3 regions of the Photorhabdus viridis genome follow, and region 2 is predicted to be linked to each of the others. Evidence: predicted binding sites of a transcription regulator. Region 2 holds the regulator's gene; each other region holds the start of a gene.
What was found. Region 2 encodes PurR, which represses purine synthesis genes. Its sites were predicted from a motif close to CANGCAAACGTTTGCNTG; they were not measured.
Positions count from the first base shown of each region.

Region 1: a site for PurR is predicted at 7,459-7,476, ahead of purE (5-(carboxyamino)imidazole ribonucleotide mutase). Genes of this name have one in related genera too.
Region 3: a site for PurR is predicted at 5,334-5,351, ahead of epd (erythrose-4-phosphate dehydrogenase). Genes of this name have one in related genera too.

Region 1 is NZ_JBEJZY010000017.1:52,588-63,828, reverse strand. It holds gene ybbP (putative ABC transporter permease subunit YbbP) at 1-920, shown strand, start outside; gene ABR397_RS09290 (LLM class flavin-dependent oxidoreductase) at 1,025-2,080, opposite strand; gene ABR397_RS09285 (MFS transporter) at 2,143-3,417, opposite strand; gene ABR397_RS09280 (outer membrane protein OmpK) at 3,473-4,360, opposite strand; gene ABR397_RS09275 (riboflavin synthase subunit alpha) at 5,056-5,679, shown strand; gene purK (5-(carboxyamino)imidazole ribonucleotide synthase) at 5,782-6,849, opposite strand; gene purE (5-(carboxyamino)imidazole ribonucleotide mutase) at 6,846-7,376, opposite strand; gene lpxH (UDP-2,3-diacylglucosamine diphosphatase) at 7,524-8,246, opposite strand; gene ppiB (peptidylprolyl isomerase B) at 8,257-8,751, opposite strand; gene cysS (cysteine--tRNA ligase) at 9,020-10,405, shown strand; gene ybcJ (ribosome-associated protein YbcJ) at 10,476-10,688, opposite strand; gene folD (bifunctional methylenetetrahydrofolate dehydrogenase/methenyltetrahydrofolate cyclohydrolase FolD) at 10,688-11,241, opposite strand, start outside.
Region 2 is NZ_JBEJZY010000027.1:50,383-61,623, reverse strand. It holds gene cfa (cyclopropane fatty acyl phospholipid synthase) at 1-946, opposite strand, end outside; gene punC (purine nucleoside transporter PunC) at 1,243-2,442, opposite strand; gene punR (DNA-binding transcriptional activator PunR) at 2,590-3,498, shown strand; gene purR (HTH-type transcriptional repressor PurR) at 3,505-4,530, opposite strand; gene ABR397_RS13210 (Grx4 family monothiol glutaredoxin) at 5,017-5,364, shown strand; gene rnt (ribonuclease T) at 5,467-6,135, opposite strand; gene gloA (lactoylglutathione lyase) at 6,135-6,548, opposite strand; gene ABR397_RS13195 (DUF1289 domain-containing protein) at 6,721-6,960, shown strand; gene slyA (transcriptional regulator SlyA) at 7,519-7,950, shown strand; gene ABR397_RS13185 (outer membrane lipoprotein) at 8,039-8,509, opposite strand; gene anmK (anhydro-N-acetylmuramic acid kinase) at 8,854-9,966, shown strand; gene pdxH (pyridoxamine 5'-phosphate oxidase) at 10,015-10,668, shown strand; gene tyrS (tyrosine--tRNA ligase) at 10,788-11,241, shown strand, end outside.
Region 3 is NZ_JBEJZY010000062.1:4,638-15,878, forward strand. It holds tRNA gene ABR397_RS20405 (tRNA-Asp) at 80-156, shown strand; gene ABR397_RS20410 (helix-turn-helix domain-containing protein) at 245-511, opposite strand; gene ABR397_RS20415 (helix-turn-helix transcriptional regulator) at 827-1,510, opposite strand; gene ABR397_RS20420 (helix-turn-helix transcriptional regulator) at 1,507-2,133, opposite strand; gene tkt (transketolase) at 2,773-4,767, shown strand; partial or broken gene ABR397_RS20430 (antibiotic biosynthesis monooxygenase family protein) at 4,827-5,030, opposite strand; gene epd (erythrose-4-phosphate dehydrogenase) at 5,377-6,396, shown strand; gene pgk (phosphoglycerate kinase) at 6,482-7,645, shown strand; gene fbaA (class II fructose-bisphosphate aldolase) at 7,699-8,775, shown strand; gene ABR397_RS20450 (condensation domain-containing protein) at 9,370-11,019, shown strand; gene ABR397_RS20455 (amino acid adenylation domain-containing protein) at 11,106-11,241, shown strand, end outside.

The DNA.
Region 1 (11,241 bases), on a different contig from region 2:
TAGAAAATTTGTTGGCTCAGTATCAGGTTAAACCGGCGGAATTCTATCCGGTGGTATTGGCCCGTTTGACGGAAATTAATGGGCAATCGGCGATAACCTGGGCAGATGCCAGAGAACCGGACAGCAACACTGTACGACGGGAATTGAACCTGACATGGAAAGAGGAATTGCCGCCATTTAATACCTTGGTAGAGGGAAATTGGCCACCAAAAGAGGATGAAGTTTCTATTGAGAAGGGAGTTGCTGAACGTTTGGCAATCAAAATCGGCGATAAACTGACATTCAGTGGCGATACGCAGCAATTCAGCGCCACAGTAAGCAGCATCCGGCAGGTAGACTGGGAAAGTTTTCGACCGAATTTCTTCTTTATTTTCCCAAAACGGGCATTGGAAAATCAGCAACAAACTTGGTTGACCAGTTTCCATTATCAAGGGGATGGTCGATTGCTAACCCGCCTTAATCGCCAGTTTCCAACATTGAGCTTGCTTGATACTGGTGCAATGATTAAGCAAATTCAGGGTATTTTGCAGCAGGTAGGCAGGGCGTTGGAGGTTATGGTTGGGCTGGTTATGATATGTGGCGCATTACTCCTGTTGGCACAGGTTCAGGTAGGGATGCATCAACGACAACTTGAGCTGGTGGTTTACCGTACCTTGGGAGCCAGTAAGTCATTACTGAGCCGTACTCTCTGGAGTGAATTCGCTTTGCTTGGATTAATGGCGGGTTTTACTGCGGCATTAGGTGCTGAAGTTGCGCTTTGGTTGTTGCAGACAAAAGTGTTTGATTTTCCATGGCAACCAGAGTGGCAAATGTGGCTCTTACTGCCAATCATCAGCAGCCTGTTACTTTCGTCGTGTGGTAGTTGGCTGGGGATCAGGTTGTTACGGGGAACGGGATTGCACCGGCGGGTTCAGGGGTAAAAAGGCGATATTTGTAATATCCGGGGAATGGTAAGATCGCCGATATGGGTGAACCCATTCCCAGGGAGATAAGCCATATTATTTGCTGATCTGTTTATCATTGTTTAAGCAAATTCGGCTCTAAGTTGTGGCAGGATTTTTGCGCCGAAAGTCGTGAGACCTTCGACATAATCAGGGAAGATCAACATAACTCCATCCAGATCGCATTCACGCAGCAAATCTGACAATTGTCTGCGACAAGTTTCTGGGTTGCCGATAGCCGTGTGGGTCATAAAAGCATTTTGGGATCGTTCAACCATAGCATTGCTTTTTTCACCAACATCGACGCCAAAACTATGCATCATGCTTTTAACTGCGCCGATATCCAGTCCATCACGATAGAACTGAGCCAGAGTTTCAGCTTTTTCATCTGTTTCGGCGCAGATAATCGTACACATACAAAAGGTCTTGGTGGTTGTACCGTATTCTGCCGCAATACGTTTGGCCGTTAGGCTTATTTGCTGTGTCTCTTCTTCATCCTTGCCGCCAATGAAACACACATCAGTATTACGTACACTAAAGCGTAGCCCACGTTCGGATTGACCGGCGCAAACCAAATAAGGACGTGGAACGGAAACAGGTTTAGGTTCAGAAACACAATTCTTCAAATTAAAGAACTCTCCTTGATGATCAACTTGCTTTTCGCACCAAAGCCGTTTGATTAATTGGGTCCACTCGTCAGTCATTGCATAACGTTGATCGTGATCTAAATCACTATCCCATTCTCCCATTTGTTCAAATTCGTCTTTGAATGAACCGGAGACAATATTCAACCCGGCGCGTCCATGGCTAATCTGATCCAATGTGGCAATCATCTTGGCTGTCACAGCAGGATTATGCAGCCCGGCATGCATGGTCGCGATAAGTTTGGCATGATGAGTCACTTCGGCAATGCCAGCCATCATCGTGACGGATTCCAGCGAACAACCCCAATGTTCGGTCTCACCGCCGAAACCACGCCATTTGCTCATGGACATAATGAAGTCCAGTCCGATTTGATCAGCCAGAATAGCGGCTTCACGGTTTTGTTGATAAGAAGCATCCAGTGGTGGTGTATTTTTAGAAATAATCCACCCACCTTTAGCTATGGGCAGGAATACACCAAATTCTTTTTTTGCCATCATTAATTCCTTGTTTTTATATTGTAAGGAATACCTTTTCAGGTCCATTTTTGTTTTTAAATTCAGTTAAGCAAAGTACTGTTATCAGAGTGTTTCTTCACTATTTGTGAAGGTGGTTGCATCGTGAATGTGATAATCAGAATGGTAAACACGGGTATGGCAATAATGAAGAATGCCGGTGTAAAACTACCGGAATAATCTTTAATCGCGCCTACCAGGAAAGGAGCGAAACACGCGACAGTGGAGATCAGATTCACCACTGAGAACAATTCCAGGTAAGGCTTACGCCCAAAATAATTGAACAGTAATAGGCTGGATGCCAGAAAGGTCATGCCATAACCGATGCCAATACATAAAGTAAACAGGATTAAAAATGTCCATGAAGAGGCAGCACTGAGTGCGATAAGACCACAGATAATTATCGACAGACTACCGATAAGAAGCTTTTTGGGATCGAGCCATTCACCAACAGCTCCCCCGGCAAATCTTGAAAATGCATTGATAAAAGCCAGAATACTGAGTGATGAAGCGGCAACAGACTCGCTGAATCCGTTTTCGGTGATATGGGCTACAGCAAAACTGTTAACGGTTATTCCGCACAATAAGAAAGAGGTATAAGCTGCCGCAATGGCATAGAATTGCCAGGTTTGCAGTGCTTGCCGGGCATTCCAGATTTCCTTGGTGCGATAGATGCTGGAAGGGGTTTGATCTTGTTGATTTTTACTGACTTGTTCAGCATGGGCGCTTTCCTTTTTGCCTTCGCGCATCACTAAAATAGTCAGCAGGCTGAACAGAGCCAGTAATACGCCGGAAATCGCCCAGTGCATACGCCAGCTTCCCCAGAATGCTGTTGCTAGGAAATAGATCCATGGACCAAGCACGCCACCTAATCCACCAATGGTGAAATAGATACCAAAGGCCAGCGACTGTTTTTCAAAAAGCCGGCTAATGACATAGGTTCCGGGAACGGTAGCCATAAGGCTAAAACCGATCCCCAGCAGCGTTGTGCCGGTGAAATAGGCGGTAATACTGTGGGTGTTGTAGAGGATGTAAAAACCGGTGATGAAGATTAGCGTACCGATCAGCAAAGTGGTCCGGACACTCGTATGACGAATAAGCATCGCCGGAAAGTAACTGGACAGCCCACATGACAGGCCAAGTAAAGTGAACCCCAAACCTGCATCAGTCCAACTCCAGCGTAATTCCTTGATCATGCTGGGTAACACAACGCCCAATGAGGTAAATGTCGTTGCGGTGACCAGAAAATAAACCAGACCCAAAAGTATCAGCAGGAGCCACTGATAAGTACGTCCGAACCTGTTGTGTTGAATGGGCATCTTGACTCCATAATGGATAAAGGTCATCAAAAATTTCTGATATTTTATTTTGATATCAGAAAAAACTATATCGAATAAAGATCCCGTAGCTAAATTGATCCGTTCGATAATAAGGAGTATCTTTTATTTTGTATTTATTTTTTATTGGGTTCAGGACAATGCCAGTCCATAAGTGACCTGGTTGATTACCTAGGAATTTTCCTAAATCATAGTGCAACTCGGGTTTGAAATCGATAGTTTTAGGTTGTCCATGTAAGCCTAATGTATAATCAAAAGTTCCGACAACCCGGAAATCGCCTAAACGATTATTGAAGGGAATTCCGTAATCAACATGGATTCGCTGATCATTCCAGCTCCCTTTGTCATTATTCTCAAAATAAAAAATTGTACGTAACCAGCTAATCCAGCCTGCTTGCCAATCAATGCTGATACCTGGGAAGTAGTCGTAATTCATACTTTTGGTTTTAGCAACCCATTGAGCGAACAGAATATCTTTTAACGGCCCAAAAGAAATGTCATGACCAGTCACTTTACTAAAACTCACTCTTGGTACAAGTTTATAATAGTAGGTGCTTTTATCACCGGTATAATCGCTTTGCAGTGAATTTTGCCAAATACTATAGACGTACATATCTCCGACACTGTAGTCACCAAAAGCCTCTAAAATGGGTGAAATCGTTTTTCTGGGATCGACCCGGTTTTCAAATTGCATATAAAGGCTGGAATCAACAGATTGAAAATTAACAAAATCACTTGCCTGAGCTTGATTGATTGCCGGTAGTAATAACAATATTGAAGATAATTCTGTCTGTTTCAATCTGGTGCTGATCCAATACCAAGCCATTGCCAGATAAGCGGCACAAGAAAATGGAGAAGAGAGCCCTAAAGTGAAAAAAAACTGTGGGCAGCTTTTAGGATGGCGGGCTTTCCTGGCAAGTAACACGAGGGTTCCCCTTTTCATACGTTATCGGACTAATAATAGCGATAGCATTGATCTAATGAGTCGGTTTTGTCAAAGGAAGATTTGATTTTATTGATGAATGGTGAACTGTATAGAAAAGATGAGATTATTCTAACTTTAGTTATTTTTTAGTATCGCTAATATATTGATTATTTAGTTAGCGATGTTTTTTTGTTTAACTTTCTGTTCCAGATCGGAAAGAATATTGTTAATTTATTGTTGCGTGGGAATATTTATGTAATTGTGATTTAGGTCACTGAATTTTATGGTTTTATTTGTAATTAGAAATAGTCATAGAAATGACAACAATGAATTAATACTTTCTATATCATAGTGGAATTAAGGTTAGTAGTGAATTAGTATTTAAATATTGTAAATTGCCATGTGAAATATTTATATGTTTTATAATTGTCATTAATTTAAATTACAAATCTTATTTTGTATTTAGTTGTTTGTTTAACAATAAATGCTCATAAGTTTAATATAAGTAAAAATCACTATATTAAGTAAGTAAATTTTTATTTGTGAGGTATTTATATATTAAAATCATAAACATATAAAAACTTGGCAAAATGATCCGTAAAAATACCATTAATAACTCTTTACCAGAAATATATTTCAAGATAACATAAAAGTTATTATTCAATGGTTTTTTTACTTAATATAATGGGGTTGTTATGTATACTGGAATTGTACAAGGAAAAGAAACAGTATTATCTCTTGATAAAAGAAATGGATTTAGTACGTTAACGGTAAGTAATATTAACCACTTCTTTGATGATGTTTCTGTGGGTGCGAGTATTGCTATTAATGGTACGTGCTTGACTGTGACACAATTTAAAAATAATATTGTTTCTTTTGATATTTCAGATTTTACTGCTGACGTGACCACATTAAAGTTTTTAGGTGTGGGAGATAAAGTTAATATTGAAAGATCACATCAAATGCATAAAGAAAATGGCGGACACAGTCTGTATGGGCATATTGAAGGAGTAGCAAAAGTCGTTGATTTTATCGAAAATGGAGAAACCTATCGATTAATTATTAGCATTCCTGGAGATAATATAAAATATTTTTTCCACAAAGGTTTTATCGGTCTTCATGGTTGTAGTTTAACAATAAATGGCATAAATGAAGAAAATAAAACCATAGAATTGAATTTAATTCCGGAAACATTAAGGGCGACTAATCTTAGTGATATTAAAATTGGCGATTTACTGAATTATGAAATAGATCAAACAACGAGAACTATTGTGGATACGGTAGCCAGAGCGATTAATGCTAATAAATTAACACAATAATCAAAGGAATATAAAAGAATTCGGAACGGATGGGAATGTGGAGCGATAAATTATTTTATTTCCGCTTCCACATTTAATTCCTGGCTATTAGCTGATAAACAGCTAATTTAATTTTTCCTGCACCCACTCCAGACCACTCTGATATTCAGGTGGCAGCATTGGAATTAGTTTTTGCAACGTATCTTTTAATTCGTTTTTATCTGAATGAGAAAGATTAAGGTGACCGACCTTACGCGCTGGACGAACTTCTTTCTCATACCAATGCAAGTGTACCAATGGCAAACTGAGCCATTGATTATTGACACCTGTGCCAATCAAATTAACCATGACTGATGGTGCGGTAACTTCTGGTTGAGGCATAGGTAAATCCAGAATAGTGCGAAGATGTAATTCAAATTGGCTGATGGAAGCACCGTTCTGAGTCCAGTGACCACTATTGTGAACCCGAGGAGCCAGTTCATTAATCAGTAAATGATCATCGACGATAAAACACTCCATTGCCATTACGCCAACATATTTCAGCTCGTGCATAATGGCTGACAACATGTTCTGGGCTTGCTGTTGTAAATGGCAGTTTTCCTGAGGAAAGGCAATACTGGCCCGCAGAATGCCATCTTGATGCAGATTGTGAGTCAATGGATAGAACACACAATCGCCACTTTCATTGCGTGCACCTACCAATGATACTTCACCAGAGAAAGGAATCGCCTGTTCGGCAATGCATTCACCATAAATATCGGTCGGTAACTCTGTTTCATCTCCGGGGCGGATGCACCATTGTCCACGGCCATCGTAACCGCCGATACGGCGTTTAACGATGACGAAATGACCAAGTTCTGCGAATAGTTGCGGCCATTGGCGGATATCAGACAGTAATTGCCACGGAGCAGTTGCGAGCCCAAGGCTATCTATTAATTGCTTTTGTGGCAGACGATCCGCCAGGCGGGGAAAAATATCCCGATTAGCAAAAGCCTGATGACGGGCGAGTTCTTGGGTAAGGGCGGTTTCCGGCCAGCGCTCAATTTCGGCGGTGATAACACTATTTTGGTAAGGAACGGCTTCGGGTTCTGCATCCAGGCCAACCGGATAAACCGTGATACCTAAAGGCTCGCCCGCTTGACGCAACATCCGGCCGAGCTGACCGTTACCTAATACACAGACTGGCTTCATGCTTCCTCCCGTGGATCGGGATTATCGAGTACATCCTGAGTTTGTGTTTCACGCCAACAGGTAAGGCGTTTCAGCAAACTTTTATCATGACGAGCCAGAATCTGTGTTGCCAGCAAGGCTGCGTTTGCTGCGCCAGCTTTCCCAATCGCAAGTGTGCCGACGGGAATACCTTTTGGCATCTGTACGATTGAATAGAGGCTGTCTACACCATTAAGTGCCGCACTTTGTACGGGCACGCCCAGAACGGGTACCAGCGTTTTAGCCGCCAGCATTCCGGGTAAATGGGCAGCGCCGCCTGCGCCAGCAATAATGACATCAAAACCATTTTGTTCAGCTTGTTCGGCAAAACTGAATAGCTTATCTGGTGTACGGTGGGCAGAAACAATTTCAACATGGAAGGGGACATCAAGAGAGGTGAGAATATCCGCCGCGTGCTGCATCGTCGCCCAGTCGCTTTTGGACCCCATAACGATTGCAATTTTGGCGTTGTGTTGAGTTGTTCCTGCTGAATCAGGCCGGGCAGTCATAAATCAAATGCTCCTGTGTTTTAACGTCCACCAGAACGAAAATAGCGCTTTAAGGCCGCGAATCATACCATGCTCGCAAGCTAAGGAAAACGATTGCGTTGCTTTATATTTGGGTTGCGTGGGTTGGGTGTGAGTGTTCCCTATCAATCAGAATGGGAAAAAGATAAGATCCGTTGATTCGCTGGTTACTTTGAACATTGATCCTTGATGGTGCCATGCACCAAGCACTCCGCGGTAGTATATTTTGTTATGCAGAGAAATTTCATGTACAGCCGGGCGGTGAGTATGTCCGTGTATCATCCAGTCTGCTTGATATCGCTCAAAAACATCAATAACGGCTTGCTGATTGACATCCATGATTGCTGCGGATTTTCTATTGTTGACAGATTGGCTATTTGCCCGCATTTTTTCGGCGATTTTCTGACGGATAAACAGAGGTAATAATAAAAACAGGCGCTGAATCCACGGGGTATGTACCCGTTTACGGTATTGTTGATAACCTTCGTCATCAGTACACAAAGTATCTCCGTGTAAGATAAGCACCCGCTTACCATACAGTTCCACTATTTTTTCCTGTGGTAACAGTATCATTCCGCTTTCTTCAGCGAAGCGGGAGCCGATCAGAAAATCACGGTTACCATGAATAAAATAACAGGTAATACCTTGTTGTTTCAGTGTTTTTAATGCAGCGGCAATTTCATGGTGGAGAGGATTGTTATCATCATCGCCAATCCAGTAATCGAACAGATCACCGAGAATATAGAGACTATCCGCCTGAATAGCATCCTCACGCAGAAAACGCAGAAAACCGGCAGTGATTGCCGGTTCGTGTTCGCTGAGATGTAAATCTGCGATAAAAAGTGTGCACATACGCGCTGAATTACTCGCTGACAGTCACTTTTTCGATGATAACGTCTTCGCGTGGTACGTCTTGGTGCATGCCGCTGCGGCCAGTAGATACACCTTTGATTTTATCAACAACATCCATACCTTCGACCACTTCGGCAAATACGCAGTAACCCCAGCCATCAGGACGTTCAGAACGGAAGTTCAGGAAATCATTATCAACAACATTGATGAAGAACTGTGCAGTCGCGGAGTGTGGATCGTTGGTACGTGCCATAGCCAGAGTACCACGGTTGTTTTTCAGACCGTTATTGGCTTCGTTTTTGATAGCCTCGTCAGTCGATTTTTGCTTCATACCAGGTTCAAACCCACCACCTTGAATCATGAAGCCATTAATAACACGGTGAAAAATAGTGTTATCGTAGAAGCTATTGCGGCAGTAGTTCAAGAAATTTTCAACAGTTACAGGAGCTTTATCGGTGAAAGTATTAATTACGATATCGCCAAAATTGGTATGGAAAGTCACCATAATTGAAATCCTAATAATAGTTTTGATTAACCCGGTTTAGGGCATTTGGACCAGGCGGCTTTTATATCACATCTGCCATAATGAGTCAGTACCTATTAATTTCAGTAAGCTATATTGACCGCTGACCTTGCAAAGCGCTTAATATCAGGTTTCAATATCTTATTGGTCTATGCCATATCGAGTATTTATTATGAGATAAGGACATAAATCCAGAATTATCAATTCGTTATTTTTAATCACACGTACAGTGAATTTACGGAAAATCCCGATGCTAAAAATTTTCAATACCCTCAGTCGTCAGAAAGAAGAATTTAAGCCAATCCATCCAGGGAAAGTAGGGATGTACGTGTGTGGTATCACGATTTATGACCTGTGTCATATTGGTCACGGCAGAACATTTGTTTCTTTTGATGTGGTTGCCCGTTATCTGCGCTATTTGGGATACGATTTGACCTATGTGCGCAACGTGACCGATGTTGATGACAAGATCATCAAACGTGCAGCAGAAAACCGTGAAAGTTGCGATGAGTTGACCAGCCGTATGCTGGCGGAAATGCATAAAGATTTTGATGCGCTGAATATTTTACGTCCTGACTTGGAACCACGTGCGACCCGTCATATCCCAGAGATTATTGAACTGACGGAATCATTGATAAAACGTGATCATGCTTATGTGGCGGATAATGGTGATGTCATGTTTTCCGTCGAGAGTGATCCGGATTACGGATCACTTTCCCGCCAGGATCTCAGCCAGTTACAAGCAGGTGCACGAGTAGAAGTAGCTGATGTCAAGCGTAACCCAATGGATTTCGTATTGTGGAAAATGTCTAAGCCGGGCGAACCAAGCTGGGAATCGCTGTGGGGAGCTGGTCGTCCTGGTTGGCATATTGAATGTTCTGCCATGAACAACAAACAGTTAGGCAATCATTTTGATATTCATGGTGGTGGTGCTGATCTGATGTTCCCGCATCATGAAAATGAAATTGCTCAGTCTACCTGTGCTCATGATGGCCCGTATGTGAATTATTGGATGCACTCTGGAATGGTGATGATGGATAAAGAGAAGATGTCTAAATCGCTGAACAACTTCTTTACTATCCGTGACGTACTGGAATATTACGATTCAGAGACGGTACGTTACTTCCTGCTGTCAGGCCATTATCGTAGCCAGCTTAATTACACTGAAGAAAACCTGAAACAGGCGCGTACTGCGCTTGAACGTCTATATACTTCTCTGCGTGGCACGGATGCTTCTGTACAGCCGACAGGTGGTGAACTGTTTGAGACGCGTTTCAAGGAAGCGATGAATGACGATTTCAATACACCAGAGGCTTATTCGGTACTGTTTGATATAGCACGTGAAATCAACCGATTGAAATCAGAAAATATGGCCGCGGCGAATGGCCTGGCGGCTGAGTTACGAAAATTGGCGGGTATTTTAGGTTTATTGGAACAAGAGCCGGAACAATTTTTACATAGTGGTGTTCAGGCTAATGATGAAGAAACTACTAAAATAGAAGCACTGATTAAACAGCGTAATGATGCCCGTAAAAACAAAAATTGGGCGCTGGCGGATTCTGCCCGTAATCAGTTGAATGAGATGGGGATTGAGCTGGAAGACGGCCCGCAGGGAACGAGTTGGCGTCGTAAATAAGTTAGATATATTTTTGAGCCACTGAGCTGGCTTTATAAAATAGGCTCCCTTTTGGTGGAGCCTATTTTAGTTATTCTTTGATGCAAACAGAATCACCGTTGAAGGTAACAACCTGCCCGGCAATAATTTTGCAGCGTTTGCGCGTCTCTGTTTGACCATTGACTTCGATCAGACTTTCAGCAATAACTGCTTTGGCGGCCGCCCCGCTTTCACTCCATCCTTGAAACTTCAGCAGATCACACAGCTCCACATGAGGATGGCCTTCTAAATAAAAAATTTCCATTAACAACCTTCAGTTTTTTCCACGTTGTGGTATTCCTCGCAGGCTTGCAAGGTGTTCTGGATCAGAGTAGCGACTGTCATTGGACCAACACCACCTGGAACGGGCGAAATCCAGCTTGCTCGTTCTGATGCGGTTTTAAAATCAACATCACCAATGACCTTACCGTCTTCTAGACGGTTAATGCCTACATCAATAACGATAGCGCCTGGTTTAATCCATTCACCGGGGATAAAGTTCGGTTTACCGACAGCCACAATTAGCAGATCCGCATGTTCCACATGGTGGCGTAAATCTTTGGTAAAGCGATGAGTCACCGTGGTGGTACAGCCAGCCAGCAACAATTCCAGACTCATTGGACGACCAACAATATTTGAAGCGCCGATAATGACGGCATTCAGGCCATAAGTATTAATTTCGCAGCGCTCAAGCAACGTTGCGATACCGCGCGGAGTACAGGGGCGCAGTTTTGGTGCACGTTGACACAGACGGCCAATATTATAGGGATGGAAGCCATCAACATCCTTATCAGGTTGGATACGTTCCAGAACTTTGA
Region 2 (11,241 bases):
CTGCACCAAAATTATGCCAATCTTCCATAACAAAACAGTTTTTGCTGGTATGTGCTATTTGCTCTATAGAAGGTATGCAGCCATTAGGAAAAATATATTTGCTGATCCACGGGTCAGCGCTGATTTTACTTTTGTTGGAGCCGATGGTGTGTAGCAGGAATAAACCATCAGGTTTCAGGTTTCTTTGAACAACGTCGAAGTAGGTTGAATAATTCTTAGGCCCGACGTGTTCAAACATACCAACAGAAACAATTCTGTCAAATTGCTTATGTAAATCCCGATAGTCTTTCAGAATAATGTTTACGTCCAGATTTGCACATTGTTTCTGTGCATATTTCTGTTGCTCAGCCGAAACGGTTACACCAGTTACGGAAACACCATAGTTTTTTGCAGCATAAATCGATAGCCCACCCCAACCACACCCAATATCCAGCAAAGTCATACCTGGAGAGAGCTCTAATTTCTCGCAGATGAGCTTCAATTTATCAAGTTGAGCCTGTTCTAATGTTTCGGCTTGTTTCCAATATCCGCAGGAATATTGCATATAAGGGTCTAGCATACGGGTAAAAAGATCATTGCCTAAATCATAATGTTGATGACCGACAATCCATGACCGTTTTGGAGTTTGTAAATTACGTAAACGAATTATTGCGATTTTCAGTGTATTTTTGAAATTACTGGGCATTTTATTTTCTAATCCAGCACGTAAAACGCGATAAAAGAAAATATCTAACCGTTCACAATCCCACCAGCCAGCCATATAACTTTCACCTAATCCCATTGAGCCCTGTTGTAACACTCTTTTATAGAAATCAGGATTTTTTACTTGGATGTCATAGGGATTGTGACCATTAATCTGAATCCCTGCTTCTTGTAGCATTTCATTGGCAATTCGCTGCCAAGAATTAGTGACGGATTTTTGGTTTTCAATGTGCGATAAACTCATATACTCTCCAAGGTTAGGGTGATGGAATATTGAGGGGCTCGTTTTAGCTAACAAAGCAGAATGCGAGGGAGCAAAATGCGAAAAATAGCAAAGAATTAAAGCGAGAAACCCTAAAAATTACTAATCCATAAACTTAATCGGGGACATCATTGCTCCTGAAAACCTCAAATTCAGGTTATTTAGAATAAGGAACTTATATGAGTATAAAAGCGGAAAATTGTTTCATCAATTAATAAATAAAGACTGTAATTAATTGATAACCAACAGTCTTTATTGGTGTAACCATTTGATTAATATCAATAATGTTTTTCAACGGCTTGAATGCAGCGATCAGCTTTTTTTTTCCACTGTATAAAATACCCTAATACCATCAGAATAACGGTAGAAGCCATGACGGTGGTTGTTGATATAAGTGGATTGTTGACAAATGCTGAAACAATCAGGCTGGCAATAAAACAGAGCCCTAATTGGAGCGTGTTTTGCAATGCGGCTGCTTTTCCACTGTCTTGTGGGTAAGCGGATAAAGCATTAGCGACTGCAATTGGATATGAAGCACCATTCATAGCGGCCATAAAGCAGAAAGGGACCAGAATCGTCAACATGGTTGGTTCGCTGAATTTTGCGATTAAATACAGCACAATCATGCTGACAGCATAGCCAACCAACAGATAAGGGAAAACAATTTCACTTTTTATTTTGGTCAAGATACTGCGGCATCCATAACCACCGGCCATAAAGGCTAATGTTTGTGGCACATAACTCAGACCGATGTCCTTTGGGCTATAGCCCATATTACCGAGAATAAAAGGTGAGCCTGTTAGCCAGGCAAAAAAACCAGCGCTGCATGATGCAAATATCAGGACGTTGCCACTGAATACCGGTGATTTTAATAACGTAAAGAAAGATACATCGCTTTTCTGCGTTTCAGTCTCACGCTTTTTTTTGCGGTTTTCTTGCAGGAATAAAGTAGGCAACAGCAGTAATAATGTAATTGCCAGTAATACCAAAAAAATGATGCGCCAACCGCCATGTTGTAACAGCCAGGCGCCCATCAAAGGCGCCAGGGCAGGGGAAAGTGCGACCAGGGGCATGATCGTGGCAAAAACGCGTTTAGTATGGTTGGCGTCATAACGATCAATAACTAATGCTTGCCATGAAACAGCGGCTGAACAAACACCGATGGCTTGGATAAAACGCAAAACTAAAAGTTGCGTGGCGTCTGTTATCCAAAGCATACCCAGACAGCCAACGGAAAACGTTGATAACCCGATGATGATAATAGGCTTTCTTCCAAAGCGATCGGAAAGAGGCCCCCACAAAAGTTGAGCAAAGGCAAAACCTGCAAGAAAGACGCTCAGGCTGGCGCTGATTGCTCTCGTCGATGTGCCCAATTCTTGTTGCATAGAGCCGAATGCCGGTAGATACATATCAATAGCTAGGTAACCCAGCATACTCAAGCCTGCAAGGTAGAACATGAACTGACTTGAGTTTTTCATTTGATTACTCTCTTTGGATATCATGATTGAAATAACTTGCTGTGATAGGTAGATAAGAATATTTGCACATATTCTATATGCCGTGATTTTTACTTGTGAAACGGTAATATTTGGATAATGCTATGAAAAAAATTGAAAGGTAAAATTATGTGGTCAGAATATTCACTTGAAGTTGTGGATGCTGTTGCCAGAACGGGAAGTTTTAGCGCTGCTGCAACGGAATTGCACCGTGTCCCTTCTGCAATCAGTTATACCGTAAGGCAACTGGAAGAGTGGCTTGCGGTCCCATTGTTTGAACGTCGTCATCGGGATGTGGAATTAACTGAATCAGGCGCTATTTTTATCAAAGAAGCTCGCGCTGTTATCAAAAAAATGATTGACACTCGTCATCAGTGCCAACAGGTTGCAAATGGCTGGAGAGGACAGCTTAGTATTGCTATTGACCGGGTTGTTAAACCAGAACGCAGTCGTCGGCTTATTCTTGATTTTTATCACCATTTTCCTGATATAGAGCTGTTTATTCATCAGGAAGTATTCAATGGTGTATGGGACGCGCTGGTGGATGGCCGGGTTGATGTTGCAATTGGCGCCACCCGAGTAGCGCCGGTAGGGGAAAGGTACAGTTTCCGGGATATGGGATTTATGCCCTGGCTGTGTATCGTCAGTACGGGCCATGCTTTGGCTCAGTTGAACGGTCCATTGTCTGATGATCAAATGCGGCCTTATCCTAGCTTGTGTCTTGAGGATACATCCCGCAATTTACCGAAGCGAGACACCTGGACTCTGGATAATCAGCGCAGGCTAGTGGTACCTGATTGGGAATCTGGTCTGGCTTGTCTGAATGAGGGTTTGTGTGTGGGGATGGTACCCAAGCATAGGGCAATGCCGCTGATCCGACAGAAAAAACTGGAAGCATTAGAATTAGAGCAGCCTTTGCCAGATAGCCCGTGTTGTTTGACATGGGTGCAAAACAGCCATTCTCCGGCATTAAGTTGGCTTCTTGGCTATCTCGGCGATAGTGAAACTCTTAATGCTGAATGGCTTCAGGATGAATAGGGAGGATTAACGGCGATAGTCGATAAATGGGCCATCTGTGACAGAGCGCCGTTCAACCAAACGTGGATGTACTTCAATAGTTTGTGCATCTTCACGTTTACTGACTATTCTGTCCAGTAACATAGAAAATGCCATTTGTCCCAGACGTTCTTTTGGCTGATGGATAGTCGTCAATGCCGGAGATAAATAGCGGGCGTTGCGTATATTGTCGTAACCGATCACAGAAATATCCTGTGGGACGCGTAATCCTAGTTCATCAGCAGCACAAATAGCCCCCATTGCCATAACATCGCCACCACAGAAAACTGCGGTCGGACGCTGTTTTTGATTCAGAATTTGATGCATGGCTTTGTAGCCCGATTCAGGTTCAAAATCCCCTTGAACAATCCACTCTTCTCTGATTGGAATACTGGCTTCTTTTAAGGCTTTCAAGAATCCCTGATGGCGGCCGCCACCGGTATTTCGTGCCAGAGGGCCGGGGATCGCACCAATATCACGATGACCACGTTCAATAAGATAGCGGCCAGCCAGATAACCGCCGTGGAATGCGTTATCAATAATCGTATCAGTGAAATCACTTCTGGCTTGCCCCCAATCCATGACGACCATTGGGATATTGCGATAATCTTCTAACATTCCCAGCAATTGTTCCGGGTACTCTGAACACATCACCAGCAAGCCATCCACCCGTTTTTGTGCCAGCATGGCCAGATAGGCTTTCTGTTTATCAATGTTATTGTGTGAGTTACACAAAATCAGCGTATAGCCTTTGCTATAACAACTGTTCTCAACGGCTTCAATGATTTCAGCAAAATAGGGAGCTTCGCTGGACGTTGCCAGTAATCCGATCGATTTTGTATGGTTAACTTTCAGACTGCGGGCAACAGCACTGGGTGAATAACTCAGTTCTTTGATAGCAGCCCAAACGGCGGCCTTGGTATCTTCGGCGACGAAACGGGTTTTATTAATAACATGGGATACAGTAGTGGTTGAAACGCCAGCGTGCTTAGCCACATCTTTGATCGTTGCCATGAGATGAAATACTCCTGACCTTTTGGTCTAAATTTAAAACTCTTTGTTAATTATTTACCAGCATCTTTATACATTAGGGTGTCTGCTGGCAATAATTTAGCGATAAATCCTGAATTTTGTCTGATCTGGCTCAAAAGTGAAAGCAATAATCAATGTTATAAAATACAGGGTAATCGCTATTTTATTTTTTTTCCTTAAATGTAAGGATAATTAACCATATTAAATGAATGGTATTTGTGGTTATAGACGTCTATTCTGAGGGGGCATCGATGAATACCGATTTGAAGCTTGGCTTATTTACTGCGGTGAGCACGTTGGCGATGATTGCCATTTTTGCTGCTGTTTGCTTGATCTTTGCCTGATAAAGGCCATACGCGCCAGGATAAGAAAATATCAGGATGCATATTGGTGAGAGAAAATGGTATTCTCCGCCAATATTGTGACGATGTTGGTTATCAACATACTGTTGGTTTAAAGGAAATAAAAATGACGACTATTGAGAAGATTGAGCGCCAAATTAAAGAGAACCCGATTCTGCTGTATATGAAAGGCTCTCCTAAATTACCAAATTGTGGATTTTCTGCCCAGGCTGTTCAGGCTTTATCTGCATGTGGTGAACGTTTTGCTTATGTAGATATTTTGCAAAATCCAGATATTCGTGCAGAATTGCCTAAATATGCTAACTGGCCAACTTTTCCTCAGCTTTGGGTCGAGGGTGAGTTGATAGGTGGATCCGATATTATTATTGAAATGTATCAACGTGGTGAGCTACAAACATTAATTAAAGAAACTGCTGATAAATATCGCTCTCAGGATGAAAACGCGACAGAATAATTTTTAAATTAGCGACAGGCTATTATGTTATCTCCCCATATGTTGATATATGGGGGTTTTTGTTATTGCTTAAATTTAAATTTGATTATATTAATCTTATAGTTAGCTATAAGTCTCTCCGGTTTTTTCTTCTTCTGTTGTCGCTAAGGGCCAGCCGCCGAGTTGTTTCCAGCGGTTAACCATTTTACAGAATAATTCAGCGGTACGCTCAGTATCATATAAGGCGCTGTGAGCTTGATTATTGTCGAATGGGATCCCGGCAGTGGCGCAGGCTTTTGCTAAAATCGTTTGTCCTAATACCAGGCCACCTAAAGCAGCCGTATCAAAAGTCGCAAATGGATGAAATGGATTCCGTTTCAGTCTGGCGCGTTCTGCGGCAGCCATAACAAAACTATGATCAAAGTTAGCATTGTGCGCAACGATAATGGCCCGACTACAATGACTATTTTTTATCCCTTTACGAACCATTTTGAAAATAGTGTGCAGAGCTTCATATTCGCTTACTGCTCCACGTAGCGGGTTTGATGGATCGATGCCGGTAAACTCCAGGGCTGCTGGTTCAAGATTTGCGCCCTCAAATGGTTCAATATGGAAATGAAGTGATTCGCTTGGCGTCAGCCAACCTTGATCATCCATCTCCAGTGTGATGGCGGCAATTTCAAGTAACGCGTCTGTTTTGGCATTAAAGCCGCCAGTTTCAACATCAATAACGACAGGGTAATAACCTCGAAAACGCCCACTAAGGACGTTTGGCTCTTTTTTGTCAGACATCAGATTGAGTTACCCAGGGCGTTGCTGGCATTTTTGTTTTCAATAAGCTCAATTTTGTAACCATCTGGATCTTCAACGAAAGCAATAACGGTTGTTCCACCTTTTACCGGGCCGGCTTCACGGGTAATGTTACCACCTGCTTTGCGAATAGATTCGCAAGTGGCTGCGACATTATCGACGCCCAATGCAATATGACCAAAGGCATCTCCCATTGCATAATGGTCAACTCCCCAGTTATAAGTTAACTCGATCACCGCCCCTTCGCTTTCATCTGTGTAACCAACGAAAGCGAGTGAGTACTTATATTCTGTATTCTCACTGACGCGCAGCAGGCGCATTCCTAATACTTCAGTATAAAAATCAATGGAGCGTTGCAGATCACCAACGCGGATCATGGTGTGGAGTAAGCGCATAATTACCTCTCATTTAATGGTTTTACCAGTATTTTTGTGCGACAGGTCGCACAAAAACCACTAACTATAACGTGTCTTACGGTTACAGTTCAATTTATCCATAATTATAATTTATTCTCATCTGGGTTTATAATTAAATATAGTATATGAATTATATAGGAAACGGGATGTGATGGTCGAGCAACTAGAGTTCTTTGCTATTCCCACTCCTTGTCGAGGAATTTGTCAGGCTAATGAGCGGGGTTTCTGTTTGGGATGTTATCGTAGCCGGGAAGAAAGATTTAATTGGATGAAAATGTCGGATGGGCAAAAGCGTGAAGTATTGAGATTGTGCCGGCAAAGATATTTACGTGCAGTGAGAGCACAAAATCAGACAGATGAAGAACTGCCTGAGCAGCCATCACTATTTTAATTAGAAAATTTTGAGGTTATTAGAATTAATAATTCAATGATTTACTTATATAGGGTTATATTTTTGGCGAAGTTATAAATGTTCTACTATAATTTAGGATGTTTTGTTTGTTATTTTTTTATTTATTGCTTAACGGGGAGGTTAACGGTTTTTATTTTGATTTTTTTATAACATTATGTTTTTAATGAAATTTATAGTTTGATTGTGTGACAAATGTAAAATAAAAACAACATTAATGTAAAAATAGATAGCTTAGCATTTAGATGACAGCTATCCTTATAGTACTTGGAATAAAGTATTGAATGATATTTATTGGTTTCTATTTGTTTGTATTCATAGTTCTGATAGTTTTTGTGTTAAAAATATTGTATGTTAATTGTTTTGTTCTGAATTGAATTTAAGTTTAGTTGTTCTCGGTTATAGTTACCTGAATTAGTTAGTTACTAAGAGTTTACTGTGATTACACAGAAGTTATATATACTTTTTTAAGGCTAATTAGCCTGATTTAGAAAAATTTGGCTGTTATGTTTAATAGGCTAGTTATTTAAGGAGGGACAATTGGAATCTACATTGGGATCAGATCTGGCACGGTTAGTCCGTATTTGGCGTGCTTTAATTGACTATCGTTTAAAGCCGTTGGAATTAACTCAGACTCATTGGGTAACGTTATATAATATTAGCCGGTTACCCCAGGAGCAATCTCAGATACAGTTGGCGAAAGCTATCGGTATCGAACAACCATCTTTAGTCAGGACATTAGATCAGCTTGAGGAAAAAAGACTTATCACCCGGCATACTTGTGCCAATGATCGTCGTGCAAAAAGAATCAAGTTGACCGAAGATTCTGCATCGGTTATTAGGGAGTTAGATGGTGTTATTGAATCGACAAGAAATGAGATTCTGGATGGTATTTCACGCGAGGAACTTGCTTTTCTTTCCACTTTAGTGCAGAAACTGGAGCAAAATATTATCCAATTACAGAGTAGATAGTAATTACGATATCCATGGAATGCTAACTAGATGAAAGAAGACCGCGACTTACAAAAGATGAAGTCACGGTTTTCTTATCTATATTATTTTATTGTCGAGGTGAAACCGTCAGGTTATTGCCCTGGCCTGCGATTCTGACACGTTGGCCTTTACTGAAGACTGTTTTGCCTTGTTTTTGAACAACAATGATGCTTTCACCACTGTCACGACGAATTTCCAATTCTACACCTTTAGTTGTGTTGAGCGCCCCCTGAATGTTTTGGCCTGCAACACCACCGGCAACTGCACCCGCGGCAGTCGCCAATGTGTTGCCGCTGCCGCCGCCAATAGTATTACCAACCAGTCCACCCAGAACTGCGCCGCCGATAGCGCCTAATACATTCTCATTGCTGCCTGCTTGAATATTGACAGGACGAACGGAAACAATCGTACCGTAAGAGACTGTCTGGACTTGTTTAGCTTGTCCGGCAGTATAGGTATCGCCAGAAAGGGAATCGGTGTTGACACAGCCTGATAGTGATGCGACGGCAACCGCGCTAACTAAAAAATGCTTAAACATAATAACTCCTGATTTTGATGCCTGACTGCGGAAATCTGATAGCTTATGGACAACCAGGCTATAACCGGCATTGGCAACAAGTAATAAAAAATTTATTCGAATAGAATAATCGGTACATTAGCAATCTAGTGCTAAACATATATTAAACGTCAATAGAGATTTTTAAAAGAAATAGCTATTAATGAAAAATTCCGCATTTTTGTGAAGTTGTTTCCAAAACTTAGGTTTTATTCCTTTGTTTTCCTATTAACCATATACAGCTAAAACCACCGCGCCTTATAGTTATTGGCGTGGTTTCTGATTTTATCAAGGTAGATTCTAAGCAGGAAGGCAAATTAATGGTTATGAAGTCAGGTCGTTATATTGGTGTGATGTCGGGTACAAGTCTCGATGGGGTTGATGTGGTGCTTGCAGCGATCAGCGATAAAGTTGTTGCTCAACAAGCCAGTTATTCACATCCGTTTCCATATGAACTGAAGCAAAAAATTCTCGCAGTTTGTCAGGGGCAACAAACGACATTATCGGCGATAGGCCGGTTAGATTATGAGCTGGGTTCTTTATTCGCTGAAGCTGTGCAAGGTTTACTCGCTAAAACTGGGTTAACGACAAGCGATATCATTGCTGTGGGATGCCATGGGCAGACCGTTTGGCATGAGCCGGACAGTCACACGCCTTTCACTATGCAGCTTGGCGATAATAATCGTATCGCGGCTTTAACCGGGATGACCACAGTCGGTGATTTTCGCCGGCGGGATATGGCATATGGTGGGCAGGGCGCGCCATTAGTTCCGGCTTTTCATTTCGCTGTGTTAGGTCACTCAACAGAACGCAGGATAATTCTCAATATTGGTGGTATTGCCAACATAACGACGCTGTTACCTGGATCGTTAGTCAAAGGATATGACACCGGTCCGGGTAATATGCTGATGGATAGCTGGGTATGGCGCCATCAGAAAAAACCTTATGATAAAGATGGTCAATGGGCACGGGAAGGTGTCGTCAATAACAGCTTACTCAGACAAATGCTTTCTGATCACTATTTTTCACGGCCAGCCCCTAAAAGCACTGGCCGGGAGTATTTCAATATGAGCTGGCTGGAGGCGCAATTAGTTAACTTTCCTGATGTATCATTTGTTGATGTTCAGGCAACACTGGCCGAACTGACAGCGGTGTCTGTGTCACAGCAAATTATGTTGAGTGGTGGATGTGAACGTCTGCTGGTTTGTGGCGGCGGCGCGCGTAATCCACAAATAATGAGTCGACTTTCGGCATTATTGCCGGGGACGGAAGTGTGTCCGACAGATAAATATGGTCTTAGTGGTGATGATATGGAAGCACTGGCATTTGCCTGGTTAGCATTCCGTACAATGTCGGGAGTTTCAGGAAATTTACCCTCTGTGACTGGTGCCAGTACTGAAACTATTTTAGGTGCAATTTATCCTGTTGCTAATGAATAACAATGATAAGCTGTCTGGTATTTAATAAGTCATAAGTAGGGCTACATAATGTCAGAAAGTAATGAATTTGATGTTGCAGAATTGCGCCGTGAATATGTTCGTGGCGGGTTAAGACGTAAAGATTTGACCAAAGAACCTATCGAACTTTTTGAGCGTTGGCTCAAACAGGCATGTGAAGCCAAATTGTATGATCCAACAGCAATGTGTATCGCAACGGTTGATGAGCATGGCCAACCGTATCAACGTATTGTGTTATTGAAGTATTTTGATGCCAATAGCTTGGTTTTTTATACAAATTTAGGCAGCCGAAAAGCAACACATTTGGCGCAGAATAACAAAATCAGCCTTCATTTCCCTTGGCATCCACTGGAAAGGCAGGTTTCTTTTCTGGGTAAAGCTGAACGTCTTTCTCCTGTTGAAGTGGTGAAATATTTCCATAGTCGCCCCAAAGATAGCCAGATTGCTGCATGGGTGTCGCAACAATCATCTCGTATTTCCACACGCGGTATTTTGGAGGGGAAATTCCTTGAGCTGAAACAAAAATTCCTCAATGGTGAGGTTCCTTTACCCAGCTTCTGGGGTGGATTTAGAGTGACCTTTGATTCTGTCGAATTTTGGCAAGGTGGCGCAAACCGGCTCCATGACCGGTTTATTTATCAACGGGAAGGTGATAGTTGGCATGTTGACAGGCTTGCACCATAAATCGTGGATTACCATTTTTAATACTGGCACTTATAGTATTGGCGCTTTATGCTATGCCGCACTCTTTTTGAATCGCGATTTATACAACAGACAAAATAAACAAATTGATGGAGTCATTAATGTCTAGCAATAACCTGATAAAACAACTGCAAGAGCGGGGCCTCATTGCCCAGGTTACGGATGAAAATGCGTTAGTAGAGAGACTGGCGCAAGGTCCTGTTTCCCTCTATTGTGGTTTCGATCCGACCGCTGACAGCTTGCATTTGGGGCATCTGGTTCCCTTGCTGTGTTTAAAACGATTCCAACTGGCCGGGCATAAACCTGTGGCGTTGGTCGGTGGGGCTACGGGTTTGATTGGCGATCCCAGTTTCAAAGCCACTGAACGTAAATTGAATACTGAAGATACCGTTAAAGAGTGGGTAGAAAAAATCCGCCGGCAGGTTTCGCCTTTCCTGGATTTTGATTGTGGTGAGAACAGCGCTAAAACAGCCAATAATTATGATTGGTTTGGCAACATGGATGTTTTAACTTTCCTGCGTGATATCGGCAAACATTTCTCGGTTAATCAGATGA
Region 3 (11,241 bases), on a different contig from region 2:
GCCACTTTATAATAAAAAATATTGACGGGATGATCCTGGGTTCGTAATATCTACCCCGTTCTTAACCAGAACGCTGTGCGGTGCGGTAGTTCAGTTGGTTAGAATACCGGCCTGTCACGCCGGGGGTCGCGGGTTCGAGCCCCGTCCGCACCGCCAATGATTTCGAAGCCCTGGGTAATCGCCCGGGGCTTTCTCGTTTATGTCATGCGGTAGTCTCTTTATTGGCATTGCAGACATAGAGAAGCTACCTGTTTTCTATACTTCTTGTTTCTGCAACCTTTATCAGGAATTTATTCTCTTTACCAGGTCTATAGCGTGATGGCCAAATAGTCGATGGATGTAAACCCAATTCGGTGGCGATTAACGCTTCCCCCTTCGGCCATGGACGATGTAATGCATTATTCAGTGTCGATGATGCCAAACCTGCTTTGCGGGAAACTGCTGAAAGGTTTGTCCCTTGTTTTCTTAAGGCTGCAATAATATCCGCTGGATGCCAATCTTGAATATTCATCGTAATCTCCTGATTTTAATTATTAAAGAACATCGATATATAGAAAAATTATCAATGTTTTTATCACTTGGTGGTAATTGGGGGACAGATTATCAATGAGGGTTAATTAAAGAGGCTATCGAAACGATTACGTAATAGTGGCAACAGTTATTTTGCAACAAAATAAGAATCATATATTGAAGGTATTTCTGCTGGATGTAAAGGTCATAATTATTATATATTAAAAGTATTCTTGGTTTAATAGCTTGACTGACTAATAGTTTCCTATTGGTACTTTTGTCTTTAATGCTCCAAGGATCGGAGCTATTTTTCATATTATATTAAAATTTTACTTCCTGGCTTTAAAAATCTCTCAGGAACATAGAGATCAAAATCATTAAGGCGGCAATATTCATCCAATTGCTGACCAGAATTAATGCCAATTTTTTTGTATATTCGTAACATATGAGCTTCTACAGTACGATAAGAGATATCGAGTATTCGTCCGATTTGTTTACTGGTATATTTCTGTAAAAACAGGAAAATGACATCCCATTCCCGTTGAGTAAATAACTCCGAGGGTGGTTGAAACATGATAGAAGCAGGGAGTTTACCGTAAAAAAAGCGCGTCAGAGAAAAAGCTTCGGCTTTCCATGCATGAAAAATAACGCCAACACATTGATTATCTTCATTATAAAATGGAAATTTCTCGAAAAAATATGAAGAAAGTAATTTTTCTTTACCATATAAATGTGTTTCTAATGAACATATTCTTTTTTCTGATTGCATGACTGCTCTGTCATGTATTTGAAATTGTTCTGCAAAAGCTGCGCCATTCCAAGGCAAATCATTGTCGAGACGCCCTTCAACACTAAAACCAACAGGAAGATCCCGTAACATAGCCATTGCTTTGTTCTCATAAACAAAGCGGGAGCTTTTATCTTTTATACCCCATGGTTCATGACTGGTTTCCATAAAGTTAATAATTTGAGGAGATACAGTTAATTTTTTGTAATTCACAACAAAATTCCTATTTTGTTAGAAAGATATTTGAGTTTTTGGTTTGGTTCTTTGATTAATGAAAATTTATAACTCTTTACTGCCAATAGAGAAAAATCTTTCTGGAATATAAAGATCAAAATTATTTTTTTACAGAAATCTTCCAATTCTATATGCAATGGCAGATTAAATTTTTGGTAAATTGATTGAATATAATTAATGACGTCTTCTGCACTTAACATTAATTCTTTGCTGATGTCTTCTTCATCCAGTGATCGCAGAACCAGAAAAAGCACTTCCCATTCAGTTTGAGTCAGTATGTCGCTGGGGGGTGTAAATTCCAGAGCCGCTGGAGAGGATTTTTCATGATAATAAGAAATAGAAAAATTTTGAGCTTTGGATAGATGAAAAGTGATACCGATGCAGTGACTATTTTCATCACAAAGTGGATATTTACCACAGCGATAGGTTTGCTTGATGTTATTTTTTCCAAACAGGTGAGCTTCAAGTGACGTAACCGTTTGCATAGTTTGAATAACTTTTTGATCCTGACGACAAAATTCTTCTTCATGTTCATTACTTCTTTCCCACATATAAATTAATTGCGGAGTGATATTATTTTGCTTATTTTTTATATTTAACATGGAGACCCCATAATGACTAATTAAGTAGTTATCTGAACGGCTATTTTTCTTATTCTATTTAAAATAACCTGATTATATAATGGATTGCAATAATTAATTCATCAAAAAATAATATTTTTTGTTTTATCTATATATGTTGATTAAATTACTTACTATTTTACGTAAAAATATCATCATATAAGAAAATATCACTATAAGTATTATTTTATTTTAAATTATTTATTTGTTTATTGATGTGACGATGATATTGATATCTGGAGGGGAGACTGAATATTAATTATTTACAAATTAAATAGCTAATGGATCATTGGCACGTCATATACGTTCAATATAAATAATTAATTTTGTAGCTGGAAATTGCCACTAATTAAAGATGTTTCTCCATTTAATTGGGTATTTTATCTATTGATTTGCAAATAATAGTTATGTTTAATTAAATTACCTCGCTATATTGCGTAATGAGTTCGTTTCTTATTCTGATGACGACGAAATTCGTGTAAATCAGCAACCTAAATCAAAGAATTGTCGTTTAAGTGAAATTAAGATAGTTTTCTTATATCTGGCTTTAAAGATTGCGGTTTGTACGCTGTGCTGAGAAAATTATCCCCCTAAACGTTTTTATCCCACTTGGAGTAGAAAATGACCACTCGTAAGACCCTTGCTAATGCTATTCGCTTCCTTAGCATGGATGCTGTGCAGAAAGCAAAATCAGGGCACCCTGGCGCGCCTATGGGAATGGCTGATATCGCTGAAGTTTTATGGCGTGATTATTTAAATCATAACCCCATTGATCCACATTGGGTTGATCGTGATCGTTTTGTATTGTCTAACGGCCATGGCTCTATGCTGATTTATAGCCTGTTGCATCTCACCGGCTATGACGTTTCTATTGATGATCTGAAAAACTTCCGTCAATTGCATTCCAAAACTCCAGGCCATCCTGAGTATGGCTATGCGCCAGGCGTAGAGACAACGACCGGTCCTTTAGGGCAGGGGATTGCCAACGCAGTAGGTTTTGCTATTGCTGAACGTACTCTGGCTACACAATTTAATCGTCCTGGTCATGATATTGTTGACCATAACACTTATGTGTTTATGGGAGACGGCTGCATGATGGAAGGTATTTCTCATGAAGTTTGCTCTCTGGCGGGAACGTTAAAACTGGGCAAACTGATTGCTTTCTATGATGACAATGGTATTTCTATTGATGGTCATGTTGAAGGCTGGTTTACCGATGATACCGCAGGTCGTTTTGAGGCTTATGGCTGGCATGTCGTTCGCGGCGTTGATGGTCATAATGCAGATGCAGTCAAAGCAGCGATTGAAGAAGCACGTAAAGTTTCTGATAAACCTTCACTGCTGATGTGTAAAACAGTTATCGGTTTTGGCGCGCCAACCAAAGCGGGTACTCATGATTCTCACGGCGCGCCACTGGGTGACGCAGAAATTGCTGCAACGCGTGAAGTGCTGGGTTGGCATCATCCGGCATTTGAAATTCCAGCGGAAATTTATTCTGAGTGGGATGCAAAAGAGATGGGTAACGCGAAGCAAGCAACCTGGAATGAGAAATTCGCTGCTTATGAAAAAGCGTATCCTGAATTAGCCGCTGAATTCAAACGCCGTACCAGTGGCGAATTACCAGCAAACTGGGAAACCGAATCAAAAGCATTTATCGAACAATTGCAACAAAATCCTGCCAATATTGCCAGCCGTAAAGCTTCTCAGAATGCTTTGGAGGCTTTCGGTAAAGTGCTGCCTGAATTTATGGGGGGGTCTGCGGACCTGGCGCCAAGTAATCTAACGATGTGGTCAGGTTCTAAGCCATTGAACGAAGATCAGGCAGGTAACTACATCCATTATGGCGTTCGTGAATTTGGCATGTCCGCCATTATGAACGGTATCGCTCTGCATGGTGGTTTTGTACCTTATGGCGCAACTTTCCTGATGTTCGTTGAATATGCCCGTAACGCAGTGCGTATGGCGGCACTGATGAAAATTCGCAGCATCTTTGTTTATACCCATGACTCAATCGGTTTGGGTGAAGATGGCCCGACCCACCAGCCGGTAGAACAGATTGCCAGTTTACGTGTGACGCCAAATCTAAGCACATGGCGTCCATGTGACCAAGTTGAATCTGCGGTTGCATGGAAATATGCTATTGAACGTAAAACAGGCCCATCAGCACTTATTTTCTCTCGTCAGAATCTGGCACAGCAAGAACGTACTGCTGAACAGTTGGCTAATATTGAGAAAGGTGCTTACATCCTGAAAGATTGTGAAGGTCAGCCAGAGTTGATTCTGGTCGCAACAGGTTCAGAAGTTGAATTGGCAGTAGGGGCTTATAATCAACTGATTCAGGAAGGCCGTAAGGTACGTGTAGTTTCTATGCCGTCTACTGATGCTTTTGATAAGCAGGATGCTGCGTACCGTGAAGCGGTATTGCCAGCAGCGGTTTCTGCGCGTGTTGCCGTTGAAGCGGGTATTGCTGATTATTGGTTTAAATATGTCGGTATACATGGCGCTATCGTAGGTATGGAGACATTTGGTGAATCGGCTCCTGCTGATCAGCTGTTTAAAGCGTTCGGTTTCACTGTAGAGAATGTTGTCGCTAAGGCTAAAGCTCTACTGAAATAATGAGTTAGTTTATGAGTGAGCGCATCCGGGGTAAACATTGATCGGATGCGCTCTTTTATTTATGCCTCGCAGATTCCAGGAACTGCTAGTTTTTGAAATATGTGCGGCGACCCGATTATCCCATCGGAATATTTAGCGAGCTTCGCCTGAAATTCTGGATTAGTGAATGCAGCGCGAAAACACTCTAAACTTTCCCAAACGGCATAGTTCATGAACGTACCACTACCAGCGATCCCACGATGCAATTGTGTGGAAATTAGACCGGTTTGTGCCGAGGATTAATGATAGCTTTCACCATTCCTGCCTTCAATCCAATATTCAGTTGTTTCTGCGCACCTTGGCGTGTGATGCGCATTGCTACGGCAATCTGGGACGCTGAGAGTGGAAGGCGGGTTCTTATGGCACGTTTTTCCATTTCGTGAGTTGATCACTTTTTACTATTGCCATCAATCTGCTTTTCCCTTAATCTCATTACCAGTAGCTGAATCGTTTCATTTTATTGTCTGGAGGCCACAGTTTTAGCAATTTTGTGATAAACAATCAGTACATTAGTGATTGAGTCAGTTATCCTAAACGGTTGCGTGGTAATAACTATATTCAGGGAGTAACATGACAATCAAGGTAGCGATAAACGGTTTTGGCAGGATAGGGCGCAGTATTTTACGTGCTCTTTATGAGTCTGGGCGTCGGGCTGAAATTGCTATTATTGCTGTTAATGAGTTGGCAGATGCTGAAGGGATTGCCCACTTGCTGAAGTATGATTCTAGTCACGGTCGTTTTGCCTGGGATGTGCGTCTGAATAATGATTTGTTGCAGGTTGGTGACGATAATATTCGTCTGTTTCATCAATCCGATATATCGGCATTGCCTTGGCAAGAACTGGGGATTGATATTGTTCTTGATTGCAGTGGGATATATGGCAGCAGAGCTGATGGGGAAGCGCATCTTGCCAGTGGCGCAAAAAAGGTGCTGTTTTCTCATCCAGGCGGCAATGATTTAGACACGACGGTGGTCTATGGTGTGAATCAGGACCTGTTGACAGCGGAAGATCGCATTGTATCCAACGCCTCTTGCACCACCAACTGCATCATTCCCATCATTAAATTATTGGATGATGCATTTGAAATTGAATCTGGAACGGTGACAACAATTCATGCCTCAATGAATGACCAGCCTGTGATTGATGCTTATCATCAAGACTTACGGCGTACCCGGGCCGCCAGCCAGTCTATCATTCCAGTGGATACCAAACTGGCCGCAGGGATAACCCGGATTTTTCCAAAATTCTGTGACCGCTTTGAAGCCATCTCAGTACGCGTACCAACGATTAATGTTACTGCTATTGATTTGAGCGTTACAGTAAAATCTCCAGTGAATGTCAGAAAAATCAATGAATTAATGCAAAAATCAGCGGCAACTTCATTTCGTGGTATAGTTGACTATACCGAATTGCCGTTAGTCTCAACGGATTTTAACCACGATCCCCACAGTGCGATTGTTGATGGCACCCAAACGCGGGTCAGTGGGCAGCACCTGGTTAAGACATTAGTCTGGTGCGATAATGAGTGGGGTTTTGCTAACCGAATGTTGGATACAACGTTAGCAATGGCTGCTACGGGTTTCAAATGATCTGTTGCTGACAGACAGTGCATAATAATAGATCTGCACACGGCACAAGATTAAACAATTTAGAGAATCAACGAGAGGATTCACCATGTCTGTAATTAAGATGACCGATTTAGATCTGGCGGGTAAGCGAGTTTTGATCCGCGCTGACCTGAACGTTCCGGTAAAAGATGGCAAAGTCACCTCTGATGCGCGTATCCGTGCTTCTTTGCCGACCATCGAAGCAGCATTAAAACAGGGCGCTAAGGTTATGATCACTTCTCACCTCGGCCGCCCTACTGAAGGCGAATACAATGAAGAATTCTCACTGAAACCAGTAGTAGATTACCTGAAAGAGAAATTATCTTCCCCGGTTCGTCTGGAAAAAACGTATCTGGAAGGTGTAGACATAGCGGAAGGTGAGCTGGTTGTTCTGGAAAATGTTCGCTTTAATAAAGGTGAGAAGAAAGACGACGAAACTCTGGCGAAAAAATACGCTTCTCTGTGTGATATTTATATCATGGATGCATTTGGTACGGCGCATCGTGCCCAGGCTTCTACCCACGGTGTGGCTAAGTTCGCTCCTGTTGCCTGCGCAGGTCCGCTGCTATCCGCAGAATTGGAAGCATTGGGTAAAGCGCTGGATAAACCAGCCCGTCCAATGGTTGCTATCGTTGGTGGTTCTAAAGTTTCAACCAAGCTGACCGTATTGGACACCCTGTCTAAAATCGCGGATCAACTCATTGTAGGCGGAGGTATCGCGAATACTTTTGTTGCCGCGGAAGGCCACAATGTGGGTCGTTCACTGTATGAAGATGATCTGATCCCAGAAGCGAAAAAACTGCTGATAAGCTGCGATATTCCCGTGCCAACTGATGTTCGTGTAGCAACAGAATTCTCTGAAACTGCGGAAGCCACCTTGAAATCTACCGGCGATATTAAAGATGATGAGCAAATCCTCGATCTGGGAGAGGAATCCGCTCAACGTCTGGCAGACATCCTGAAAAACGCTAAAACTATTCTGTGGAATGGCCCGGTTGGTGTATTCGAATTCCCTAATTTCCGTCAAGGAACTGAAATTATCGCCCGCGCAATTGCTGATAGTGACGCATTCTCTATCGCAGGTGGAGGCGATACGCTGGCAGCGATCGACCTGTTCGGTATTGCTGACAAAATTTCTTACATCTCTACTGGTGGTGGCGCTTTCCTTGAGTTTGTCGAAGGAAAGAAACTGCCTGCGGTTGTGATGCTGGAAGAACGTGCAAAACAGTAATTAAGTCATGACGGGCAGTTTTATCTGCCCGCTCTAAACAGGACCCACGTAACATGTCTAAAATTTTTGATTTCGTAAAACCGGGTGTCATCACTGGTGATGATGTTCAAAAAGTGTTCGCAATAGCTAAAGAAAACCACTTTGCGTTGCCGGCGGTAAACTGTGTAGGTACTGATTCAATCAACGCAGTGTTGGAAACGGCCGCCAAAGTTCGTTCTCCCGTTATCATTCAGTTCTCTAACGGCGGTGCTGCTTTTATTGCCGGTAAGGGTGTGAAAGCTGAAGGTCAGCAAGCGGCTATTCTGGGTTCAATTTCTGGTGCTCGCCATGTTCATCAGATGGCTGAACATTATGGTGTTCCTGTGATCCTGCATACTGACCACTGTGCGCGTAAACTGCTGCCGTGGATTGACGGTTTGCTGGATGCCGGTGAAAAGCATTACGCGGCGACAGGTAAACCGTTGTTCTCTTCCCATATGATCGATCTATCAGAAGAATCGTTGGAAGAAAATATTGAAATTTGCAGCAAGTATCTGGCTCGTATGGCAAAAATCGATATGACGCTGGAAATCGAATTAGGTTGTACTGGTGGTGAGGAAGATGGTGTTGATAACAGCCATATGGATAGCTCCGCCCTATACACTCAACCGGAAGACGTTGCTTATGCTTATGAGAAACTGAACGCTATCAGCCCACGTTTTACTATTGCTGCTTCTTTCGGTAACGTTCATGGTGTTTATAAACCAGGCAACGTTAAGCTGACACCAAAAATTTTGCGTAACTCGCAGGACTATGTTGCTGAGAAATTCAATCTGCCACACAACAGCCTGGACTTTGTTTTCCACGGTGGTTCCGGTTCTACAGCGGAAGAGATCAAGGAAGCGGTCAGCTACGGCGTTGTTAAAATGAATATTGATACCGACACCCAATGGGCGACTTGGGAAGGTATTCTGAACTATTACAAAAAGAACGAAGGCTATCTGCAAGGCCAGCTGGGTAATCCTGAAGGCGCAGATAAACCCAATAAAAAATTCTACGATCCACGCGTATGGCTGCGTGCCGGTCAGGTTTCTATGGCTGCCCGCCTGGAACAGGCTTTCAGGGAACTGAATGCGGTTGATGTGTTGTAATTGGTATTGATGTTATAAGTAATCCCCTGAATGGAAATTCAGAGGTTTTTTTCGCAGGTGTTTCTATATTCAATTAATGATGTTATAGAAACACCTTTGTTTTACTTGAAGTAGCACTCCAAATTAATATTTTTATTCTAATTTATCAGCAGTAGCCGCAATTCCACAGTAGGCGCAATTTTGTCTCGATAACGGATACCGTTTGCGCCGCAGACAAGGTCAAATGATCCATATGTGAAGGCTGTTTTTCAACTATTGGTTTATCCACGTATAGCGTTTAATCAGGCTAGGGGAGCAGGTGTACGGCGTCCATTTATTTATTGCTATAAATTGGATATTAATTTATTGCATATATTAATTTTTTTATCTAGTTTAGATGATATGTTCTCGACTTTCATCCTGTGGAATAAAGTTCACCTGCTTATTGAGTGGTTTATCCAATTAATAAATATAGATATTTTCAATAAATTTCAGTCATTAACATCGGGCTGATTCATATTCATGTTGCTTTATTTATCAAATAATAATAATTTTTATTATCATTTGTAATCATATTCTTGTTGTAGCTGATAATCTAAACTTTATGGAAACTAAATGAGAGAGCTAACGACCATGCAGGCCGCTTATTGGGTTGGCCGGCAATATGAACAGACGTTGGGTGGTGTTACCGCACATTTGTATGCAGAGTTTGATGGTACTGAACTTGATCTTGAGCGGCTGAAAACTGCCGTACAGTATCTCTTTGATATCCATCCGATGTTGCAACTACGCGTTACACCGGATGGCATGCAAACCATAGAAAGTCTGTCTTCCAACGATAAATTGCACATTGATGATGTCAGTATCTGTGATGAAAAAACCATTGCTGATTTTCTGGAAAGTAAACGAAAAAGTAAAACCCACCAGAAACTGGATCTTGAACATGGTCAGTCTATCGATTTGAGTGTCACCCTTTTAAAAGATGGAGACTTTCGCTTGCATATCGACCTGGACATGATTGCAGGTGATGCGCAAAGTTTTCGTATTCTCATGGAAGATTTGGCCCGGTTTTATCATCAGCCTGACCATCAACCAAAAAGTGGAGGAAGCACTTATTTTCACTATTTAGAGCGAATGCAGGCTGATAAATCTTTATTAACTTTACGTGAGCGCGATAAAAAATGGTGGAGTACGCGTATTGCGCAAATTCCGCCAGCCCCTAAACTTCCTCATATTCATCGCCCTCTCCCAAAGGGAGAATACTTGAGTGATCGATTCGCGGTTCAACTAACTAAAGAACAAAAGTTATCGTTAAAGACAACCGCCAAAAAATATCAGATTACGCTGTCAACATTATTTCTGTCTCTTTTCGCGTGTACCGTCGGGATTTGTACTCAGTCTGATAAATTCAGATTAAATGTACCTACGTTCCAGCGAGAAAGTTACCTCAGTGATGTGGACAAAATTGTTGGTGATTTTTCAGATTTATCTATTTTAAGTGTTGAATTACAACGTCATGAGCCGATGATTGCGTTATGCCATCGTTTTGCTGATCAAATCGCTTTACTCCTCTCTCACCGGGCTTATCCGGGCGTCAGTGTTATGCGGGATCTCTCCAGATACCACGGTAACATGCAAATCTCGCCTATCGTTTTTACCTCCGGTTTTGGTATCAGTGGCGATAATTTATTGTCCGAAAATGTAACCCGTGCTTTCGGTGAAATGGTCTTTGTTATTTCTCAAGGGCCACAGGTTGCCTTGGATGTCCAAATTGCGCCTGCTTATGAAGGGATTCTGGTCAACTGGGATGTTCGTCTGGATATTTTCCCTGAACCGTATATCCGCAGAATGTTTGATATCTATCTCTCTTTGATTCGGATGATCATTCGTTCACCTGAACTAATAAACCAGTCTTTGGACTATTTTTTCTCATCTCATTTTTCTGCTTCGCATCAAAATGTGGGGGCTAAAAAGATGACATCCTCTTGTGTTGAGCAAATGCTCATTCTTCTGCTGTCCCGGCTGACGAATGAAGAAAATATCAACGCTCATACTTCTCTTTCAGCATTGGATATTGATACTGATGTCGCAGAAGAATTAACGGGATTTATTAACAAATATATCCCACAGGCAGGACTGATAATTGAAGATATTAAGGCTCACCAAACATTAAATGCACTGGCACAGACGATGACATTAAGATCGCGGGGAGCGGCTGAAAAGGCGGCTGAGGCACTAGTGAAAATCCTTACTCGACAGAAGTAATCTTTCTTTTTGAAAGAGATTAAATGTTTAGCTTGTTAATTAATTAGATTCCGCGCTTTCTCACAATCGAAAATTGAGGAAATATCATGGATACCGCACTGACACCATTACAACGCGCGTACCTGCTAGGACGAAGTGAACTGTTACCACTGGGTGGTGTTGCCATGCATGATTTCAGGGAATTCAGAGGTCATATCGAGTTTTCCGTCATCAGGTCCCGGC